Regions from separate parts of the Variovorax sp. ISS6 genome, predicted to be linked through region 3. Evidence: predicted binding sites of a transcription regulator. Region 3 holds the regulator's gene; each other region holds the start of a gene.
What was found. Region 3 encodes sigma-54, which starts transcription at its own class of promoters, with help from an activator protein. Its sites were predicted from a motif close to TGGCANGNAANCTGCTTT; they were not measured.
Positions count from the first base shown of each region.

Region 1 (5,229 bases), on a different contig from region 3:
CTGTAGCCCTCGTTCGAGAACTCGTCGGTCGCCGCTTCCAGGAGCTTCGCGCGCGTGAGTGCGGCGTCGCGCCGCGCGATCGTCTCCTGGGCCGGCGCCTGCCGTGGGGAAAGTTTGCTCATCGTGTGGATGGGGATGCAGGCGCTAGTGTCGCGGCAAGTTCGAGCAGCCGTTCGTCATTGCCCCTGGCCGAGATGAAGGATGCGCAAGGCGGCAGGCCCTCGGCAGCCGGCAGCGGAAACACCACCTGCGGCAGCCCCGCATGGCCGGCCACCGCGCCGAGCGCCAGTGCGCGCTCGTAGAAGGCGCCGCGCTGAGCCGCATCGGCCCGGCGCGAGAGCGCAAGGTAGGGTGCGGCAGGAATCAGCCACGCCTCGTCGGGGCCCATCCTCTGCGCCAGCCGCGCGGCGGCCTGGGCGCGCCAGTCGCTCCAGCGCGTTCCCTGTGCGGCATCGAGCGCCAGCGCCGCCTCGAAGCGCGGCGCGATGGCAGCGCCGAAGCGCGGCCGCTGTCGCCGGATCCACGGGCCGACGTGGGCCCGGATCTCCAGGCCCTGGAGCACGGCATAGGCTTCGAACCAGTCGCACCAGTCGCTGCCGCCATAGGCGCTGCGCTCGCTGTCGATGCGCATCAGGCGGGCCCACGCGGCCAGCGGCTCGCGCACCGCGGGCTCCGCCAGCGCCAGCGCGTCCGTGGCCACGCACAGGCGCAGGGGCGGCGCGGGCCGGTTGCTGCCGATGCGAGCTTCGGTGCCGAGCAGCGCATGCCCGGCGCGGCGCAGCAGGTCGGCATCGCGGGCGAACCACCCCACCGTGTCGTAGCTCGGTGCGAAGGGCAGGACCCCGTCGAGCGGGATCCGCCCGTGCGTGGGCCGCATCGCGGCGACCCCGCAGAACGCCGCCGGTACGCGCACCGAGCCGCCCGTGTCGGTGCCCAGCGCCAGGTCGACCTCCGCCCATGCGACCGCGGCGGCGCTGCCGCTGGACGACCCACCGGGCAGCCGATCGGGGTCGCGCGGATGGCGCGGCGCGCCGTAGTGGGCGTTCTCGCCCTCCAGGCTGAAGGCGAGTTCGTCGCTGATCGTCTTGCCGACGACCCGCGCGCCTGCGCCACGCAGCGCGGCCACGCAGGGCGCGTCGTGCACGGCCGGCGCGTGGCTGGTGGCCCAGTCCGGGTTACCGCCGCCGGTGACGGCGCCTGCGATATCGATGAGGTCCTTCACGCCCAGGCGCACCCCATTCAGCGCGCCAACACCGGTGGCGGGCCGCTCGCAGCGGGGGCCGGGCATCCAGCCGCCCGAGCCGTGCGCTGTCTCCGTGTGCATCAGGCGGGCAGCGCCGCGAGCACGGCGGCCGAGTCGGTCACGAAGCCGAAGCACTTCTTGACGTTCCAGATCGTCGCCTCGGTGCAGAAGTCCGGCGAGCTCGTGGCGCAGCAGTCGCTCAGCATCACGCAGCCGTAGCCCAGGAAGTTGGCGTCGGTGAGCGTGTGCAGCACGCACTGGTCGGTGTTGCAGCCCGCGAAGAGGATGCTGCGTACCCCGAGGTTGCGCAGGATGCTGTCCAGCGGCGTGTCCCAGAAGCCGCTGATGCGGTGCTTGTCGACCAGAAAGTCGCCCTCGTGCGGTGCGAGCTCGTCCACGATGGCCGCGGCCCACGAGTCCTTCTGCAGCACGTGGCCCTTGCCGCCGGGCAGCGGGTCGCCCAGGCCGACGCCCGTGCCGCTGTTCTTGTACAGGTGGATCTGGTTGGGCGGCATGTTGGCCAGGTCCGGGCGGTTGCCCCAGTTGACCCAGACGACCGGCACGCCGGCGCGGCGCAGCCCGGGCAGCAGCTTCTGCAACGGGGCGATCGGCGTGCGGTCCGCCGCATAGTTGCCGCCGATTAGGTCGACCCATCCGCCCTCGGTGCAGAAGTCGTTCTGCAGGTCGATGATGACGATGGCCGTGCGGCGCAGGTCGAGCACCACGTTCTGCGGCTGCGCCTGCACCCGGGCGCGCAGCGGCGCGGGCGGCTCCACGGACATATCGACCTCGCGCTCGCTGGCGACCCAGTAGTACTGCTGGCCCAGGCCCAGGGCGCCGTCGGGCCGGGCATCGGGGAGATAGGGGTGGCGTTTCATCAAAGGCTCCGGTGGTGTGCGGGCGAAGGGCGCATCGCCGCAGGCTGGTGCATTCGTTGCGGTCGCCGCACCGATATGCGGCAAAAAGTCGGCGAATTCACTGGCACTGTTATTGCGATGCGTTGTCGGTAAGTAATTGATTAGTTACTTAACCCTCCAACTAGCGAAAGGCATGCCATGCAGATTCCGTCTCCCTCCCGCCGCGCCGCCGTCCTCGCAGGCGTCAGCGCCTTCACCGCCCTCGTGCTGAGCCTGCCGGCCTCGGCCGCCGATCCGATCGCGGTCGGCATCCTCATTCCCGGGTCCAAGTCGGACAAGGGATGGATGGAGTCCGGCTACGACGGGCTCGTGGCCGCACAGAAGGAGTACGGCGCCAGGATCAAGGTGCAGATGATCGAGAACATCAATTACGCCGACATGGAACAGGCGCTGACCAACCTGGCCAGCAAGAACGCGCTCGTGATCGGCGTCGGCGGCCAGACCCAGGCCGCCGTGCTCAAGGTGGCCAAGCGCTTCCCCAAGACGCACTTCTCGATCGTCGGCGGCAACAAGGCCGAGGAGACGGCCAACGTGGCCGGCTACGACGTGAAGCAGGCCGAGATCGCCTTCGTCGCGGGCGCCGCCGCCGCGATGCTCTCGAAGAACGGGGCCGTGAGCTACGTGGGCGGCATGGAGATCCCTTCCATCGTCAACGCCGGCAAGGAGTTCGGCAACGGCGCCAGGTACATCAAGCCCGGCATCAAGTACTTCGAGAACTACACCGGCGACTTCGACAACGTGGCCAAGGCCAAGGAAGCCACGCTGGCGGCCATCGCGCAGGGCGCCGACGTGCACTATCACATCCTGAACCTCGGCCTGCGCGGCATGGAGCAGGCGGCCAAGGAGAAGGGCACGAAGATCATCGGCAGCTACACCAACCGCTGCGGCACCGATCCGCTCTATCCCGCCTACAGCATCACCGGCGTCGGCTATCAGGTGCAGTACGCCATCAAGGAGGCCGTCGGCGGTACCTGGAAGGCCGGCTACAAGCCCTTCGGACTGGCCATGGGGCCGAACGCATCGGACATGGTCATCTGCGGGGCGACCGACGAACAGAAGGCCAAGCTCGAGCAGATCAAGAAGGACATCCTGTCCGGCAAGATCAAGGTGCTGGAGGGCTGATGCGCGAGCGCCACGCCATCGGCCTCGGTGACGGCATCAGCGACGGCGGCCCGGGGTCCGCCGCAACGCCGGCCGCCGCGCCGCTGCTGAAGCTGGAGGGGCTGTCCAAGCGCTTCGGCGCGCTGCAGGCGCTGCAGGACGTCGCGCTGACGTTCCATCCCGGCGAGGTCCACTGCCTGCTGGGCGAGAACGGCGCCGGCAAGTCCACGCTGTGCAATCTCGTCTTCGGCGTGCACGCCGCGGACGCGGGCGAGATGACGCTGGCCGGCGGAGCGTTTCGCCCGCGCTCGCCGGCGGATGCCCTTTCTCACGGCATCGCGATGGTCCACCAGCACTTCAGCCTCGTGCCCGACATGACGGTGCTCGACAACCTGCTGCTCGGCCAGGTGCGCGGCGTGCTCGACCGCAAGGCCGGCGCGGCGCGTATCGCCGCGATGCGGGAGCGCTACGGGCTCGCGCTCGATCCGCATGCGAAGGTGCAGGACCTGTCGGTGGGCGAGCGCCAGCGCGTGGAAATCGTGAAGTGCCTGGTGCGCGAGCCGCGCCTGCTGGTGCTCGACGAACCCACCGCCGTGTTGCTGCCGCAGGAGATCGAGGCATTGCTCTCTGTGTGCACGCGCGTGGCGCAGCAGGGCTGCGGCGTGGTGCTGGTCACCCACAAGCTGGCCGAGATCCAGCGCGTGGCGCGGCGTGCGACCGTGCTGCGCGGCGGCCGCGTGGTGGCGCATTCGGACGCGCCCGCACAGGACATCGACGCGCTGGTGCGCGCGATGATCCAGCGCGACCTGCAGGCGCCTGCCGCAGCGCCGGTACGGGCGTCTCGTGCGTCCCGGCCGGCACCGGGCAGCCCGACGCGCGAGGCAGCGCTGCTGGCCGACGGCCTCACCGTGCGCGACATCGATGGCGTGGTGCGCCTGGACAACTTCACCCTGGTGGTGGAGCCGGGCGAGATAGTGGCCATCGCCGGCGTCGAGGGCAATGGCCAGGGCGAGCTGGGCGCGGTGCTTTCGGGAATGCTGCGTCCCACCGAGGGGCGCTATTTCGTCTGCGGCGAGGACATGACGCGCGCCACGCCGCGCCAGCTCAGCGCCGCGGGCTGCGGCGTGGTGCCCGAAGACCGGCATGCGCTGGCCTGCGTGACAGGCATGACCGTCGCAGAGAACATCATGCTCGACCGCCTGGACCGGTTCCGGCGCTTCGGCCTCCTCGACCGTGCGGCCATGCGCCGCTCGGCGCTCGACCTCATGCAGCGCTACGACGTGCGCGCCGCCAGCCCCGACGTGCCGTTCGGAGGCCTTTCGGGCGGCAACCAGCAGAAGGCGGTGCTCGCGCGCGAGCTCACGCTCGAGGGCCTGCGCTTCCTGCTGGCGGCGCAGCCCACGCGCGGCCTGGATGTCGGCGCGGTCGAGGCCGTCTACGGCCACATCCGGGCCACCGCGGACCGCGGGGTCGGCGTGCTGCTCATCTCGTCGGAGCTCGACGAACTGCTGAGCGTCGCCGACCGCGTGCTGGTGCTCTACCGGGGCCGGGTGATGGGCACATGCCCCACGGCGGGCGCGGACCGCGCGCGCATCGGTGCCTGGATGGCCGGGCACCGTGACAAGGAAGATGTTGCAGAGGAGGTCGCCCCATGAGCGGTCCTGCACTTTCCTGGTCACGGCTCAGGCCGACCCCTGCGCTGCAGGTCTCGGCAGCCGCCGTGCTGCTGGCCTTTGGCGTCGGTGCCTTGCTGATCGCCGCGCTCGGCGTGCCCGTAGGCGATGCGGTCGCCGCGTTCGCGGACGGCGCCTGGGGCTCGTCCTATGCGCTGGCTGCCTCGATCAACCGTGCGCTGGTGCTCATGCTGGTCGGCCTGGGTTTCATCCTGGCCGAGCGCGCGAACCTCACGAACGTGGGCGGAGAAGGGCAGATTGCCGTTGGCGGCATCACGGCCACGGCGCTCGCGCT
Region 1 covers NZ_JAWRZC010000002.1:984,312-989,540, reverse strand. The annotation lists gene AC1HIL_RS36205 (TetR family transcriptional regulator) at 1-122, opposite strand, end outside; gene AC1HIL_RS36200 (amidase) at 119-1,324, opposite strand; gene AC1HIL_RS36195 (cysteine hydrolase family protein) at 1,324-2,121, opposite strand; gene AC1HIL_RS36190 (BMP family protein) at 2,299-3,282, shown strand; gene AC1HIL_RS36185 (ABC transporter ATP-binding protein) at 3,282-4,916, shown strand; gene AC1HIL_RS36180 (ABC transporter permease) at 4,913-5,229, shown strand, end outside.
Region 1: a site for sigma-54 is predicted at 2,223-2,240, ahead of AC1HIL_RS36190 (BMP family protein). Genes of this name have one in related genera too.

Region 2 (5,229 bases), 870 kb from region 3:
AGGTCGGCGGCTGCCGCATCCACTACCGCGCGCGCAGCGTCGCGCCCGCGGCCGGCGTGCCGGTCCACGTCGCTGTCGCCAGCGAATCTTCCGCACCCATTCCCCTGTCGGCCGCGCCCACCGAATCGGGGGCGCTGGTCGAACTCGGCGTGCCGGTGCTGCGCGTGCTGGCCGGCGAGAACGCCGGGCGCGACCTGCCGCTGCAGAAGGTCGTCACCACCGTCGGCAAGCCCGGCGTCGCGGTGGCGGTCGTCACGCGCCGGCGCCAGGGCTACGTGGCCGCGAGCGTCATGGGCGCCGTCCTGCTCAACGGCGAGCCGCTGGGCGCCGAGGCCGTGGCGCTGCACGAGAACGACCTGCTCGAACTCGGCACCCTGCGCCTGCAGTTCCAGCGGGTCTGAGCCGCGGGGCTTCCGTCGGCGAACCGGCTTCGATTCCCGTCCCGGTTCCGGTCGATCATGAGTGCACTGCGGCGCCATTGGGCGCGCATCGCCGTCACCCTGCTGCCCGTGCTGCTGGCGCTGGCGCACGCCACCGGGCTCTGGCATGCCGGCATGCTCGAGCGCCTCGACCACCTGATCTACGACGTGCGCCTGCGCGCCACCATGCCGGGCACCTTCGATCCGCGCATCGTGATCGTCGACGTCGACGACGCGAGCCTCGCGCGCCAGGGGCAATGGCCGTGGCCGCGCGACAAGGTGGCGCGGCTCGCGAGCGAGTTGCTGTCGCACCAGCAGGCCAGGGTCGTCGGTTTCGACGTCATGTTCGTCGAGCCCGACCGCAGCTCGAGCGTGGACCGCCTGCGCGAGCTGGCGAGCGGTCCGCTGCGCGGCATCCCCGGCTTCGCCGCCGAAGTCGAGAAGCTCGCGCCTTCGCTCGACAACGATGCCGTGCTGGCGCGCACGCTCGCGGGCCAGCCCGTGGCGCTCGGCTACTACTTCACGCAGGCCGAGACGCCGCGCGCCCGCGGCGCCTTGCCCGCCACGCCGCTGTGGCCCGCCGGCGCCCTGCCCGCGACGGAGGGCTACACCACGCACTGGAACGGCTTCGGCGCCAGCCTGCCGGTGCTCGCGCAGGCCGCGCCCAGCGGGGGTTTCCTCAACACCCTGGTCGGCGAGAGCGACGACGGCGTGATCCGCAGCGTGCCGCTGATCGCGCGCTACGACGGCGACCGCGCCCAGCCCGGCTACTACGAGTCGCTCGCGCTGGCCGTCTACCGGCTCGCCAACGGTTCGCCGCCGGTGCTGCCCGCGCTGGTGCCCGGCAGTCCGGTCGCGCAGCTCGAGTCGCTGCGCATCGGCGAGCTGCGCGTGCCGGTCGACCGCAACGCCAGCGTGCAGGTGCCGTTCCGCGGCCCGGGCGGCAGCCGCGGCGGGTCGTTCCGCTACGTGGCGGCCGCCGACGTGCTCGAGGGCCGGCTCGCGCCCGAGGAGCTCAAGGACAAGATCGTGCTCGTCGGCGCCACCGCGCCCGGCCTGCAGGACCTGCGCGCCACGCCCGCGGCCCCGTCCTTCGCCGGCGTCGAGGTGCATGCCAACATCGTCTCGGCGCTGCTCGACGACCGCCTGCTCGCCGTGCCCGACTACGCGCCCGGCTACGAGGTGCTGAGCGTGTTCGTCGCCGGCGTCGTGCTGGCCATCGGCCTGTCGCTGCTGCCCGCGCTGCGCGCCGTGGCCTTCATGCTCGCCGTGGCCGCGGCGCTGGTCGGACTCAACACCTGGCTCTACGTCGCGCATGGCCTGGTGCTGCCGCTGGCCTCGGCGCTCGCGATGGTTGCGCTCGCCTTCCTGCTCAACATGAGCTGGGGCTACCTGGTCGAATCGCGCGCGCGCCGCGGCCTGGTGCAGCTCTTCGGCACCTATGTGCCGCCGCAGCTCGTCGACGAGATGCTGGAGCGCCCGGGCCGCTACAGCATGCGTGCCGAGAGCAAGACCATGACCGTCATGTTCTGCGACATGCGCGACTTCACGCGCTTCTCGGAGCAGATGTCGCCGGCCGAACTGCAGGCCTTCCTCAACACCGTGTTCAGCCGCCTCACCGACGTCATCACCGCCCACCGCGGCACCGTCGACAAGTACATGGGCGATTGCGTCATGGCCTTCTGGGGCGCGCCGCTCGAGACGCCTGAGCACGCCAGCCTCGCCGTGAATGCCGCGCTCGACATGGCCGAGGCGGTGCACGACATCAACCGCATCCACCGCGCCACCGGCCGGCCCGAGATCAGCATCGGCATCGGCATCAACAGCGGCGTCATGAGCGTGGGCGACATGGGTTCGGCCGCGCGGCGCAGCTACACCGTGGTCGGCGACGCGGTCAATCTGGCCTCGCGCCTCGAGGGGCTCAGCGGCCACTACGGCGTCGAGATCGTCGCCAGCGGTGCCACGCGGGAGCTCGCGCCGGCCTATGTCTGGCAGGAGCTCGACAGCGTCTTCGTCAAGGGCCGGGCCCAGGCCGTCGCCGTGTTCACGCCGCTGGCCGTCGCCTGGGACGAGGCGGCCGTCATCGCCGTGCGCGAGGCGCACCGGCTCGAGCGCTGGGCCGAGGTACTGGCCGCCTACCGGCGCCAGGACTGGGCCTTGGGCCGAAACTTGCTGGACCCCCTCCTCGTGGCCGATGCCAAAAAAGTCCTTTACCAGCTCTACGCGCAGAGATTAGCCTCGATGGCCTTGCGCCCGCACGACCCGTCGTGGGACGGTGCAACCCGGTTCGAAACCAAATGACAGACACAGACAAGGGGTCTCTCACAATGCAGGTTCGTGTGCTGGGTTGCTCGGGCGCCATCGCCAAAGACTGCCGCACCACCTCCTTCCTGGTCGACACCGACCTGCTCGTCGATGCCGGCACCGGCGTCGGCGACCTCACCCTCGACGAAATGGCCGGCGTCGACGACATGGTGCTCACGCACTGCCACCTCGATCACATCGCCGCCCTGCCCCTGATGCTCGACGCCGTCGGCGGCCGCCGCACCCGGCCGCTGCGCGTGCATGCGCTGCGCGCCACCATCGAGGCGCTGCGTGCCCACGTCTTCAACAACATCATCTGGCCCGACTTCGAGAGCATCCCGAGTCCCGAGACCCCCTTCGTCACCTTCCACGACATCGCCGTCGGCCAGACGCTGCTGCTCGGCAGCGCCACGCCCAAGCGCATCGAGGTGCTGCCGGCCGTGCACACCGTGCCCGCCTGCGGCTTCGCCGTGAGCCGCGCCGACGGGGGAGCGCATTGGGTCTTCAGCGGCGATACCGAGCGCAACGCGCCGTTCTGGGACCGGGTCAACGCGCTGGAGGTTGCGATGCTGGTGATCGAGACGGCCTTCAGCAACCGGGAGCAGGCGCTGGCGGAGCGAAGCCTGCATCTGTCGCCGACCATGCTGGCCGACGAACTGGCCCACATCGATCCGGGCAAGGACTATCCGATCTACATCACGCACACCAAGCCGGCCGAGACCGAGGAGATCATGAGCCAGATCGAAACCTTGGCGGGGCGGAAGGTGCGGGGATTGGCGCAGCGGGACATCCGCTGGCTGAAGGCGGATGGGATCCTGACTTTCTGAGCCGGGTCGCGCGACGGGGATGGCATGACAAAATTGTCACCATGTGTCGCATCTTGATACATCTTCTGTCACGTGCAGTAACACCAATGTGGTCCGGGGTGACGCGTTAGGTCGCTGACGGGGCGGGAAACCGGGTGGCACGGATGCTGCGGAAGGTTCTCCGCTCCGGGGGGAGGACTCCCGGGAGTGACAACCAACCCAACCAACCTGGAGTTAGTGAAATGAACCGTCGTTCCATCGCACGCAATGTGCAGAAGGGTTTCACCCTTATTGAATTGATGATCGTTGTGGCGATCATTGGCATTCTTGCGGCCGTGGCGCTGCCGGCTTATCAGGACTACACCGTGCGTGCGCGCGTGTCGGAAGCCATGGTGCTCGCATCGGCCGCCAAGACGCTGGTTGGCGAGAACGCTGCTAATGCGGCTTCGGATCTCACGCTGGGCTTCGACTCCACCTCGGTCAACTCGACGAAGAACGTGACGTCGATGTCGATTGACAAGGATACGGGTGTCATCCTGGTGAAGACGACTGCAGCAGCAGGTAGCGTGGATCTGACGCTGACCCCCACCTCTGGCAGCAGCGATGCTCCACTTGCCGCAGGCGGTACCCCGTCGGGCCAAATCAAGTGGAAGTGCAGCACGACGTCAGAGAAGTTCAAGTACGTGCCTAGCGAATGCCGTAACGCTACTTAATTGGCAGGGTGCAATCAATGCAGGCCCGCTTGCGGGCCTTTTTTGTACTTTGACGTAGCTGGGTGGGGCATGCACGCAGGGAGAAGGTTCCAATGGGCATTCGCCGCAGTTGCGGCTTTGCTTTTCGCATGGGTCCACCCATACAACGGAATCCGCCATGACGGGATGCTTTACGTGGCCCAGGCCCTGAAGCACATCGATCCCGCCATCTTCAACGGGGACTTATTCTTCAAGTTTGGCTCGCAAGACTCCTTCAGCGTTTTCGGGAGGGTGTACGCACATGCAGTCGAAGTCATGGGAGTTGCTTGGTCTTCTTTGATTGGGGTACTTGCCGGGCAGCTTCTCTTCATTGTTTCGATCGGCTTTCTGGTTTGGCGCGTTCTTCCAGAAGGCGCTAGAGCGCTGGCTTGCTGCATCTTGGCGATTACTGCTGGCACCTACGGCAGCTCGTCCATCTTTCATTTTGCAGAGCCTTTCCTGACGGCCCGCACCTATTCAGAAGTTCTCGTTGTGTTCGGGGTCGCGTTCATGGCCCGCGGTCAATTGATTGCGGCTGCGGCGTTCTGCATGGTTGCGGCATTGCTGCATCCCTTAATGGCGCTCCCGGGCCTGTTGCTGTGCTGGGCACTGGCCGTGCGGCAGCATCGTGCTTGGCTATGGCTACTCGCACTCGGTGTCCCGCTGATGGCAGCGGGCTATTTTGGTGCAGCACCGCTTGATCGCGCATTTCTCTTTTACGACGCTGAGTGGCGACAGCTCGTTGACAAGCACAACTTCGTTTTCATGACGGGATGGCCATTTGCCAGTTGGCTAGCCTTGCTCGCCGACCTTGCGTTGCTTTGGACTCTCGCACTTCGCCAGAGCGACAGTCACCTTGCGTCAATGCTAAGAGCCCTCGCAGTGATGGCAGTCCTTTGTTTAGCGTTGGCCTTGTTCGGCGGCGATCTTCTGTCCAATGTACTCGTGACCTCCCTGCAACTATGGCGC
Region 2 covers NZ_JAWRZC010000001.1:691,858-697,086, reverse strand. The annotation lists gene AC1HIL_RS03175 (FHA domain-containing protein) at 1-401, shown strand, start outside; gene AC1HIL_RS03170 (CHASE2 domain-containing protein) at 459-2,720, shown strand; gene AC1HIL_RS03165 (3',5'-cyclic-nucleotide phosphodiesterase) at 2,747-3,550, shown strand; gene AC1HIL_RS03160 (pilin) at 3,772-4,242, shown strand; gene AC1HIL_RS03155 (hypothetical protein) at 4,417-5,229, shown strand, end outside.
Region 2: a site for sigma-54 is predicted at 3,686-3,703, ahead of AC1HIL_RS03160 (pilin). Genes of this name have one in related genera too.

Region 3 (5,229 bases):
AGAAGAGCGGCCTCGACGCCGCGAAGTTCAAGGAGCTGTTCACCTCCTTCGGCGTGGCGAGCAAGGCCAAGCGCGCCTCGCAGCTGACCGACGCCTACAAGGTGGCCGGCGTGCCCGCGCTGGCCGTGGCCGGCCGCTGGTACGTGGACGGCGAGACCGCCGGCAACATGAACAAGGCGCTGGCGGTCACCAACTATCTGATCGGCGAAGCCCGCAAGGGTTGATTTCGATTTCGTGGCCGCCGGGAGGCCGGGCCCCATCGAGGGTTCCGGGGCGGCCGGGCCGTCATTCGGCCGGTCGGCAGAACGCGGGGCGATCCCGCGGGGTGCCGTGCCCGGGTTCGCCGCCCCGGGGCTTTTTCATCCGCGCGCATGGGTCTGGCGCGATGGGCCGCATACAATGCAGAGCAAGTTTCGTGCCTCTATGACATCGCACTCTCACCCCACCTCCTCCCTTCGCCGCACCGGCCGCCTCGTGCTGGCCGCGCTGCTGCTGGCCGGCTCCGCCGCCACGGCCCTGGCCGAAACGGCCGACCGGACCAAGCCGATGAACATCGAATCCGATTCGATGCGCTACGACGATCTCAAGCAGACCAGCGTCTTCACCGGCAACGTGGTGGTCACCAAGGGCACCATCATCATCCGCGGCGCGCGCATCGACGTGCGCCAGGACCCCGAGGGCTACCAGTACGGCGTGGTCACCGCGGCGCCCGGCAAGCTCGCCTATTACAAGCAGAAGCGCAACGGCAACGGCGACGAGTGGATCGAGGGCGAGTCCGAGGTCATCGAGTACGACAGCCGCGCCGACAACGTCAAGTTCATCCGCCGCGCCGTCATGCGCCGCCTGGTCGGCGCCACGCCCAACGACGAGAGCAGCGGCGCGCTGATCGTCTACGACCAGAGCAACGACACCTACACCGTCAACGGCTCGACCGTGCCGCCGAACGCCGGCGTGTCGGCACCGGGCGGCGGCGGCCGCGTCAAGGCCATCCTCACGCCGAAGTCGGCCGCGCCCGCGGCACCGGGCGCCTCGGCCCCGGCCACGCGCCGTCCCGCGGCCCCGGCGCCCACGCCGGCCCCGGGCGCCGGCCTGCGCCCGAGCACCACGCTCAGCGGCGAAGCGGAAGAGCGCAAGTGATCGAAGCCGCCGGAACCCAGGAAGCCAACGGCGTGCCGGGCAGCCGCCTCGTCGCGCGCGGCCTGCAGAAGAGCTATGGCAGCCGCAAGGTGGTCAAGGACGTCTCGCTCGACGTGCAGAAGGGCGAAGTCGTCGGGCTGCTCGGCCCCAACGGCGCCGGCAAGACCACCTCGTTCTACATGATCGTCGGGCTGGTGCGCGCCGACGCGGGCGAGATCTCCATCGACGGCGAGCCCATCGCCCACATGCCGATCCACCGCCGCGCGCGCATGGGCCTGAGCTACCTGCCGCAGGAAGCCTCGATCTTCCGCAAGCTCACGGTCGAGGAGAACGTGCGCGCGGTGCTCGAGCTGCAGCGCGAGCCCGACGCCAACGGCCGGCCGCAGGCGCTGTCGAAGCAGCGCATGGAAGAGCGCCTGTCGGAACTGCTGGCCGACCTGCGCGTCGACCACCTGCGCGATTCGCCCGCGCTCGCGCTGTCGGGCGGCGAGCGCCGCCGCGTCGAGATCGCGCGCGCGCTGGCCACCCAGCCGCGCTTCATCCTGCTCGACGAGCCCTTCGCCGGCATCGACCCGATCGCGGTGATCGAGATCCAGCGCATCATCAGCTTCCTGAAGGAGCGCGGGATCGGCGTGCTCATCACCGACCACAACGTGCGCGAGACGCTGGGCATCTGCGATCACGCCTTCATCATCAGCGACGGCCATGTGCTGGCACAGGGCACGCCCTCGGAGATCGTCGACAACGCCGAAGTGCGCCGGGTCTACCTGGGCGAGCACTTCCGCATGTGATGACCCTCGCGCCAGCCATTTCCTGAGGGCATGAAACAAGGCTTGTCGCTGCGCGTTTCGCAGCATCTCGCGCTGACGCCTCAGCTGCAGCAGTCGATCCGGCTGCTGCAGCTCTCCACGCTCGAACTGAGCCAGGAGGTCGAGCAGATGCTCGACGAGAACCCCTTCCTCGAGCGCACCGCCGAGGAAGCCGCGCGCGAGGAATTCGGCCTCGACGCCGCCGACACGCCCGCGCCGCGCGAGGACACCGAGCGCGAGGCCGAGAGCGACTACGCGGGCGCCGCGCCCTCGACCTCGACCACGTCCACCGAGACCGCCTCGTCGTCCGAGGCCGAGCCGGCCCTCGACTCGCCCGAGCGCGAGCCCGACTGGGAAGGCGACGGCACCGTCGACATGGCGCCCGACGACAGCGAATGGGGCAGCGACGCGCCCGCGCGCAACAACAGCAGCACCGGCGACGACGAGCGCGCCGATGCCACCGAGCTCGCGCGCAGCCAGGAGTCGCTGCAGTCCTTCCTGCACCGCCAGGCGCTGAGCCTGCGGCTCAACGAGAACGACAGCGCCGCGCTGCGCTTTTTGATCGAGTCGCTCAACGACGACGGCTACCTCGAGGATTCGCTGCCGGCACTGGCCTCGGGCCTCGCGGGCGACGACAACGACCAGTTCGACGAGCTGGTGCACCACTTCCAGGTCGCGCTCGGCCTGCTGCAGAGCCTGGAGCCCGCGGGCGTGGGCGCGCGCGATCTCGGCGAATGCCTCGCGATCCAGCTGCGCGCGCTGGCCGACGAAGACGAGACAGAGGAAGAGGAACTGGTGCGCAAGACCGCGCTCGCCATCTGCAAGCAGCCGATGGAGCTGCTCGCGCGGCGCGACTTCAAGCGCCTGGCCACGCTCACGCGCACCAACGAGGAACTGGTGCGCTCGGCGCTGCAGGTCATCGCGCGCCTGGAGCCCAAGCCGGGCCGCCGCTTCGTCGACGTCGAGCGCAACATCGTCATTCCCGACGTGATCGTCACCAAGACCGGCCGCGGCACCAACGTGAAGTTCCGCGTCATGCTCAACCCCGAGGTGATGCCGCGGCTGCGCGTGCACGACATCTATGCCGGCGCGCTCAAGTCGCACAAGGGCGAGGGCAGCCAGGCGCTGTCGCAGCGGCTGCAGGAGGCGCGCTGGTTCATCAAGAACATCCAGCAGCGCTTCGACACCATCCTGCGCGTGAGCAACGCCATCGTCGAGCGGCAGAAGAGCTACTTCGTGCACGGCGAGCTCGCGATGCGCCCGCTGGTGCTGCGCGAGATCGCCGACGAGCTCGGGCTGCACGAATCCACCATCTCGCGCGTGACCACCGCCAAGTACATGGCCACGCCCTTCGGCACGGTCGAGCTCAAGTACTTCTTCGGCTCGGCGCTGGGCACCGAGACCGGCGGCAATGCCTCGAGCACCGCGGTGCGCGCGCTGATCAAGCAGTTCGTCGGTTCGGAGAGCGTGAAGAAGCCGCTGTCGGACAGCCAGATCTCCGAGATGCTCAAGGAGCAGGGCATCGAGTGCGCGCGCCGCACCGTCGCCAAGTACCGCGAGGCGCTGCGCATCGCGCCCGCCAACCTGCGCAAGGCCCTGTAGAAAGCCGCCGATGGCCCGACGCCTGCTGTCTGGGCTCTGGATGTCCGCCCTCGCGGCCACGCTGCTGGCCGCCGGCTGCGCCTCGCTGCCCGACGAGGCACCGCGCACTCCCACCAAGGCCATCGCCGTGTCGAAGGACACCGCGCTCGGCCGCATCGCGCTGGCCGCGCAGCCCGACCCCGACCTCAGCGGCTTTCGCCTCATGCCGGGCGGCGACTTCGCCTTCGACACCCGCATCCAGCTCGCGCGCCGGGCCCAGCGCACGCTCGACGTCCAGTACTACCAGATCGAGAACGACGAGACCGGCCGCTACCTGCTGCGCACGCTGCGCGATGCCGCGCAGCGCGGCGTGCGGGTGCGCGTGCTGATGGACGACCTCTACACCGCGGGCGAGGACGAGCTGCTGCGCGGCTTCGCGGCCACGCCCAACGTCGAGCTGCGCCTGTTCAACCCCTTTCCGGCCGGCCGCGGCAGCCTGCTCGCGCGCTTCACAGCCTCGCTGTTCGACTTCAGCCGCGTTAACCGGCGCATGCACAACAAGCTGTTCATCGCCGACGGCGCGATGGCGGTGGCGGGCGGGCGCAACATCGGCAACCAGTACTTCCGGCGCACCGCGGGCGAGAACTTCATCGACCTCGACACCTTCGTGACGGGCGCGCTGATCCCGCGCCTGGGCAGCCTGTTCGACCAGTACTGGAACAGCCCCTACGTGCGGCCGGTCGAGTCGGTGGTGGCGAGCGCGCTGCCTGCCGACGAACTGCGGCGCCGCTTCGAGGCCGCCACCGGCCCCGACACCACGCCGCCGCCGCCGAAGCCCGCGCCCAACGACCTGCTGGGCTACGGCCCGATCGCCGAGGACCTCGATGCCGGCCGGCTCGGCCTGATCTGGACCACGGCCGAGGCCTATGCCGATTCGCCCGACCGCGTGATCGGCAAGACCGCCTCGTACGGCGGCGTGCCGCTGCTCGACGTGGACAGCGTGCGCTACAACGTGGTCGAGCAGATGCGCCGCGCGCGCAGCGAGGTGACCATCGTCTCGCCCTATCTGATCCCGGGCGCCGCGGGGCTCGAGGTGATGAACGAGATCCGCCGGCGCCAGGTGAAGATCAGCGTAGTGACCAACTCGCTCGCCGCCACCGACGAGCCGCTGGTGCACACCGCCTACCGCCGCTACCGGCCCGAGATGCTGCGCCTGGGCGCCGAGCTCTACGAACTCAGCACCAACCGCACCCGCCGCAGCGTGCGGTTGGGCCTGTTCGGCACCTCGGTCGGACGGTTGCATGCCAAGTCGGCGGTGATCGACCGGCGCATCCTGTTCGTCGGCTCGATGAATTTCGACCCGCGCTCCGAGGTCCACAACACCGAGATCGGCCTGTTCATCCGCAGCCCCGAGATGGCGCAGCAGGCGCTGAAGCTGCTCGAGGTGCTCAAGCAGCAGGGCGCCTACAGGCTGCGCTTCGCCGAAGGCAGCGACTCGCGCCTGGAGTGGGTCAGCGAGGAGGCGGGCAAGACCACGGTGCTGAGCGAGGAGCCCGACTCGGGCTTCTGGGATCGCACCATGCTCGAACTGCTGGCGCCGCTGACGCCCGAGAGCCTGCTCTAGGAATCGGCCTCAGGTCCCGCGCACCGCCGACCACACCAGCCGCAGCCCCAGCAGTCCCATCACGCCGCCGGCCGCGCG
Region 3 covers NZ_JAWRZC010000001.1:1,562,532-1,567,760, forward strand. The annotation lists gene AC1HIL_RS07265 (thiol:disulfide interchange protein DsbA/DsbL) at 1-224, shown strand, start outside; gene lptA (lipopolysaccharide transport periplasmic protein LptA) at 424-1,137, shown strand; gene lptB (LPS export ABC transporter ATP-binding protein) at 1,134-1,928, shown strand; gene AC1HIL_RS07280 (RNA polymerase factor sigma-54) at 1,959-3,548, shown strand; gene AC1HIL_RS07285 (phospholipase D family protein) at 3,559-5,151, shown strand; gene AC1HIL_RS07290 (LysE family translocator) at 5,161-5,229, opposite strand, start outside.

Region 4 (5,229 bases), 1.4 Mb from region 3:
CACGCTGTCGTCCACGCCGTAGCGGCACCAGGTCGAGCCGACGCAGCTCTTCACCGTGCGCAGCGACTTGCCGTAGGCATGGCCCGACTCGAAGCCGGCCGCGATCAGTTCCTCCCAGATCGCGGGCAGCTGCTCGACGCGCGCGCCGAACATGTCCACGCGCGCGCCGCCGGTGATCTTGGTGTAGAGGCCGTACTTCTTCGCCACCTGGCCGACCGCGATCAGCCCGTCGGGCGTGACCTCGCCGCCCGGCATGCGCGGCACCACCGAATAGGTGCCGTCCTTCTGGATGTTGCCGAGGAAGTAGTCGTTGCTGTCCTGCAGCGCGGCCAGGTCCTTCTTGAGCACGAACTCGTTCCAGCACGAGGCGAAGATGCTCGCGGCCACGGGCTTGCAGATATCGCAGCCCAGGCCCTTGCCGTGTTTCGCGAGCAGGTCGGCGAAGCTGCGGATCTCGCCCACGCGGATCAGGTGGTAGAGCTCCTGGCGCGAATAGGGGAAGTGCTCGCAGAGGTGGTTGTCGACGGCCATGCCGCGCCTGGCCATCTCCATCTTCATGACCTGCGTGACCAGCGGCACGCAGCCGCCGCAGGTGGCGCCGGCCTTGGTGCAGGCCTTCATCGCGGCCGGGGTGCAGGCGCCCTGGCCCACGGCCTCGCAGATCCGGCCCTTGCTGACGTCGTTGCACGAGCAGATCTGGGCGCTGTCGGGCAGGGCCTCGACGCCCAGGCCCGGCTTGGCCTTGCCGTCGCTCGAGGGCAGGATCAGGAATTCGGGATCCTCGGGCAGCGCGATGCCGTTGAGCGCCATCTGCAGCAGGGTGCCGTATTCGGCGGCATCGCCCACCAGCACTGCGCCGAGCAGCAGCTTGCCGTCCTCGCTGACGACGATCTTCTTGTAGACCTTCTTGCGCTCGTCGATGAACTGGTAGGCGCGCGACTTCGGCGTCCTGCCGTGCGCATCGCCGATGCTCGCCACGTCCACGCCCATCAGCTTGAGCTTGGTGCTCATGTCGGCGCCGGTGAAGGCGGCCTCGTGCTCGCCCGCGATGTGGCGCGCCGCCACGCGCGCCATGTCGTAGCCGGGCGCGACCAGGCCGAAGGTCTGCTCGTTCCACGAGGCACATTCGCCGATCGCGTAGACGTTGCGGTCGCTGGTGCGGCAATGGTCGTCGACCGCCACGCCGCCGCGCGGACCCACGGCCAGCAGGCACTGGCGCGCGAGCTCGTCGCGCGGGCGGATGCCGGCCGAGAACACGATCATGTCGGTCTCGAGGTAACTGCCGTCGGCGAACACCATGCGGTGGCGCGCGGCGGCGCCGTCGACGATCTCCACCGTGTTGCGGCCGGTGTGCACGTGCAGGCCCAGCGCCTCGATGCTCTCGCGCAGCGCGCGGCCGCCGCCTTCGTCGACCTGCACCGCCATCAGCCGCGGCGCGAACTCCACCACGTGGGTCTCGAGGCCCATGTCGCGCAGTGCCTTCGCGCATTCGAGGCCGAGCAGGCCGCCGCCCACCACCACGCCGCTGCGCGAGCGCGCGCCGCATTCCTTCATCGCCTCGAGGTCCTCGATGGTGCGGTAGACGAAGCAGTTGGGCCGGTCGCGGCCCGGCACCGCGGGCACGAAGGGGAAGGAGCCGGTGGCCAGCACCAGCTTGTCGTAGGCCACGACTTCGCCGTCGGCCGTGGTGACGGTGTTGTTGCGGCGCTCGACCGCCACCGCGCGCGCCGCGAGGCGCAGCGTGAAGCCGCTGCGCTCGAAGAAGCCGGGCTCGACCAGCGAGAGGTCTTCGGCCGTCTTGCCCGCGAAGAATTCGGACAGGTGCACCCGGTCGTAGGCCGGCCGGGGCTCCTCGCACAGGACGGTGACTTCCGCGCCGGGAATGCCGAGCGCATGGAGCTGCTCGAGGAACTTGTGGCCGACCATGCCGTGGCCGATGACTGCGATTTTCATGCTGAGGTCCTGCGGGGGCAGCCGGTCCTCGAGGGCGGGCCACCAAGGCTGTCGGACGACAGCGGCAGGAGGCCTCCGCGACGGAACGGATGCGAGTAATCGGATGGACAAACGAATCCGGCGGCTCATCGCCATCGGGTCGTTCGAACCCCGCCGTCGTTAGCGGAGGCACTGCGGACCCACCCAGGCCGGGAGGTCCGCGACGAGGTTCAGCAATATCCATGCCGCCCCAAAAGACCGGCCGCGGCCCGCGCGTGCACCGGAATCGCACCCGAATCGGCGCGGCGGCGGTGCCGCGTTCTCCGCATTGGTGCGGTGCCGCAGGCTTTTTCGTATGCTCGGGAGCCTGCAACGCGGGGCACGCGCCCCCACGAACCTCCGAAGACCCAAGCCATGTGCGGCTCCGAACTCCATTCCCTTCCCGACGGTGTCCAGCGCGTTGCGCGCGTGCTCCAGGACGCCGGCCATCCGCATGCGCCGCGCATGCTCGACGACGCCTGCCGCACCGCGCAGCAGGCGGCCGACGCGCTCGGCATCGCGGTCGGCCAGATCGCCAAGAGCATCATCTTCCGGCGCAAGAGCGACGAGGTCGCGGTGCTGGTCATCACCTCGGGCGACCGGCGCGTCGACGAGAAGAAGGTCGATGCGATCGTCGGCAAGACCGGCCGCGCCGACGCCGACTTCGTGAAGGCGCGCACCGGCTTCACCATCGGCGGCGTGTCGCCCGTGGGCCATGTGACCAAGCCGGTGGTACTGATCGACCGCGAGCTGTTCCGCTTCGAGGAGATCTGGGCCGCCGCGGGCCATCCGCACGCGGTGTTCCAGCTGCGCCCGCACGACCTCGAGACGCTCACGGGCGCACCGGTGGCCGACGTGGTGGTGGCCGCGGCGTGAACGTCGCCGAAGCGCAGGCCCTGGCCGACCGCGCCGCCGACCTGCGCGAGCGGGCCGAGCCGGTGCCCTCGCCCTGCAGCTCGGTGTGCCGCATGGACCGGCTCAGCGGCTTCTGCGAGGGCTGCCTGCGCACCATCCCCGAGATCGCGGGCTGGAGCCGCATGGAGGACGACGAGCGGCGGCAGGTCTGGCGCGCGATAGAGTGGCGGGCCCGGGCCGGCATCTGGCGCGCCCCGGCCATCGGAGACATCGACGCATGAAGCACATCGACTTCTACCTGGACTTCATCTCGCCCTATGCCTATCTCGCGTTCGAGCAGCTGCCGCAGGCGCTCGAGGGCCTGAGCTGCAGCGTGGACTACCGCCCGGTGCTGCTGGGCGCGGTGCTCAAGGCGCACGGCCAGCTCGGGCCGGCCGAGATTCCCGCCAAGCGCGGCTGGACCTACCGCCACGTGCTGTGGCTGGGCCACCAGCACGGCATCGAGATCGCGATGCCGGCCTCGCATCCCTACAACCCGCTCGCGCACCTGCGGCTCGCGCTCTCCACCTCCGACGACGGCCGCGTGAGCCGGCTGGTGGCCGAGACCGTGTTCCGCCATGTCTGGCGCGGCGGCCTCGAGGCGGCCGATCCCGCGCGGCTGGCCGCGCTCACCGCGCAACTGCAACCGCGTCGCGATGCCGGCAGCGACGAGAGCAAGGCCCTGCTCCAGCGCAACACCGCGGACGCGATCGCGCTCGGCGTGTTCGGCACGCCCGCCTATGCGGTCGACGGCCGGCTGTTCTGGGGCTTCGACGGCCTCGCGATGCTGCGCGCCTACCTCGCGGGCGATGCCTGGTTCGATGGCCCGCAATGGGCCGAGGCCGACCAGCGTCCGGCCCTGCTGCGCAGCAGCAAAAACTGAGCATCTTCAGCACCGACGCTGCATTTCTTACAGGCTGAAACGGGCGTCGAGGGTTTCACCTTAATCCGTAAGCGCCCGTTCAGTTTCGCGAAAGGCTCGGGTCAGTCGCGCCTCCAAGAATGCCCCACGGTCCCGAATTCGGGCGCCGCATGAACGCATACACAGGAGACGATCAATGGCAGCCACACTAGATTCACGGGGAGTGCCGCATCCGGCCCCCCGGCCCATGTCGGCGGAGGAGAAGAAGGTCATCTTCGCTTCTTCGCTGGGAACCGTGTTCGAGTGGTACGACTTCTACCTCTACGGTTCGCTCGCGGCGATCATCGCGAAGCAGTTCTTCAGCGGCCTCGATGCGGGCGCGGCCTTCATCTTCGCGCTGCTGGCCTTCGCGGCCGGCTTCCTGGTGCGTCCGTTCGGCGCCATCGTGTTCGGCCGGCTCGGCGACATGATCGGGCGCAAGTACACCTTCCTGGTCACGATCCTGATCATGGGCCTGTCGACCTTCATCGTCGGCCTGCTGCCCAGCTACGCGACCATCGGCGTCGCGGCGCCGGTGATCCTGATCGCGCTGCGCATGCTGCAGGGCCTCGCGCTCGGCGGCGAGTACGGCGGTGCCGCCACCTACGTGGCCGAGCACGCGCCGCACGGCAAGCGCGGTGCCTACACCTCGTGGATCCAGACCACGGCCACGCTCGGCCTGTTCCTGAGCCTGATCGTGATCCTGGGCGTGCGCGAAGGCCTGGGCGAAGCGGTGTTCAACGACTGGGGCTGGCGCATTCCGTTCCTGGTCTCGATCCTGCTGCTGGGCATCTCGGTGTGGATTCGCCTGTCGCTGTCGGAATCGCCGGCGTTCCAGCGCATGAAGGCCGAGGGCAAGACCTCGAAGGCGCCGCTGGCCGAATCCTTCGGCCAGTGGAAGAACCTGAAGATCGTGATCCTGGCGCTGGTGGGCCTGACGGCCGGCCAGGCCGTGGTCTGGTACTCGGGCCAGTTCTACGCGCTCTTCTTCCTGACCGCGCAGCTCAAGGTCGATGCGACCACCGCCAACCTGATGATCGCCGCCGCGCTGCTGCTGGGCACCCCGTTCTTCGTGGTCTTCGGCACGCTGTCGGACAAGATCGGCCGCAAGCCGATCATCATGGCCGGCTGCCTGCTGGCCGTGGTGACCTACTTCCCGGTCTTCAAGATGCTGACCGAGGCCGCCAACCCCGACCTCGCCAAGGCCCAGGCCACCGCCGGCGTGACCGTGACCGCCGACCCCGCGACCTGCTCGTTCCAGGGCAACCCGGTGGCGCGCGAGATCGACTTCCGCAGCTCCTGCGACATCGCCAAGCGCTACCTGGTGCAGAACTCGGTGAGCTACGAGAACGTGGCCGGCGCGCCGGGCTCGAAGGCCGTCGTGAAGATCGGCGACAAGACGGTGGAAGCACCGATCGGCAACGTCGTGAACCTCAAGTTCGACGAGGCCTCGGCCAAGGAGA
Region 4 covers NZ_JAWRZC010000001.1:118,470-123,698, reverse strand. The annotation lists gene nirB (nitrite reductase large subunit NirB) at 1-1,953, opposite strand, end outside; gene AC1HIL_RS00580 (YbaK/EbsC family protein) at 2,347-2,847, shown strand; gene AC1HIL_RS00575 (DUF1289 domain-containing protein) at 2,844-3,107, shown strand; gene AC1HIL_RS00570 (DsbA family protein) at 3,104-3,748, shown strand; gene AC1HIL_RS00565 (MFS transporter) at 3,924-5,229, shown strand, end outside.
Region 4: a site for sigma-54 is predicted at 2,163-2,180, ahead of nirB (nitrite reductase large subunit NirB). Genes of this name have one in related genera too.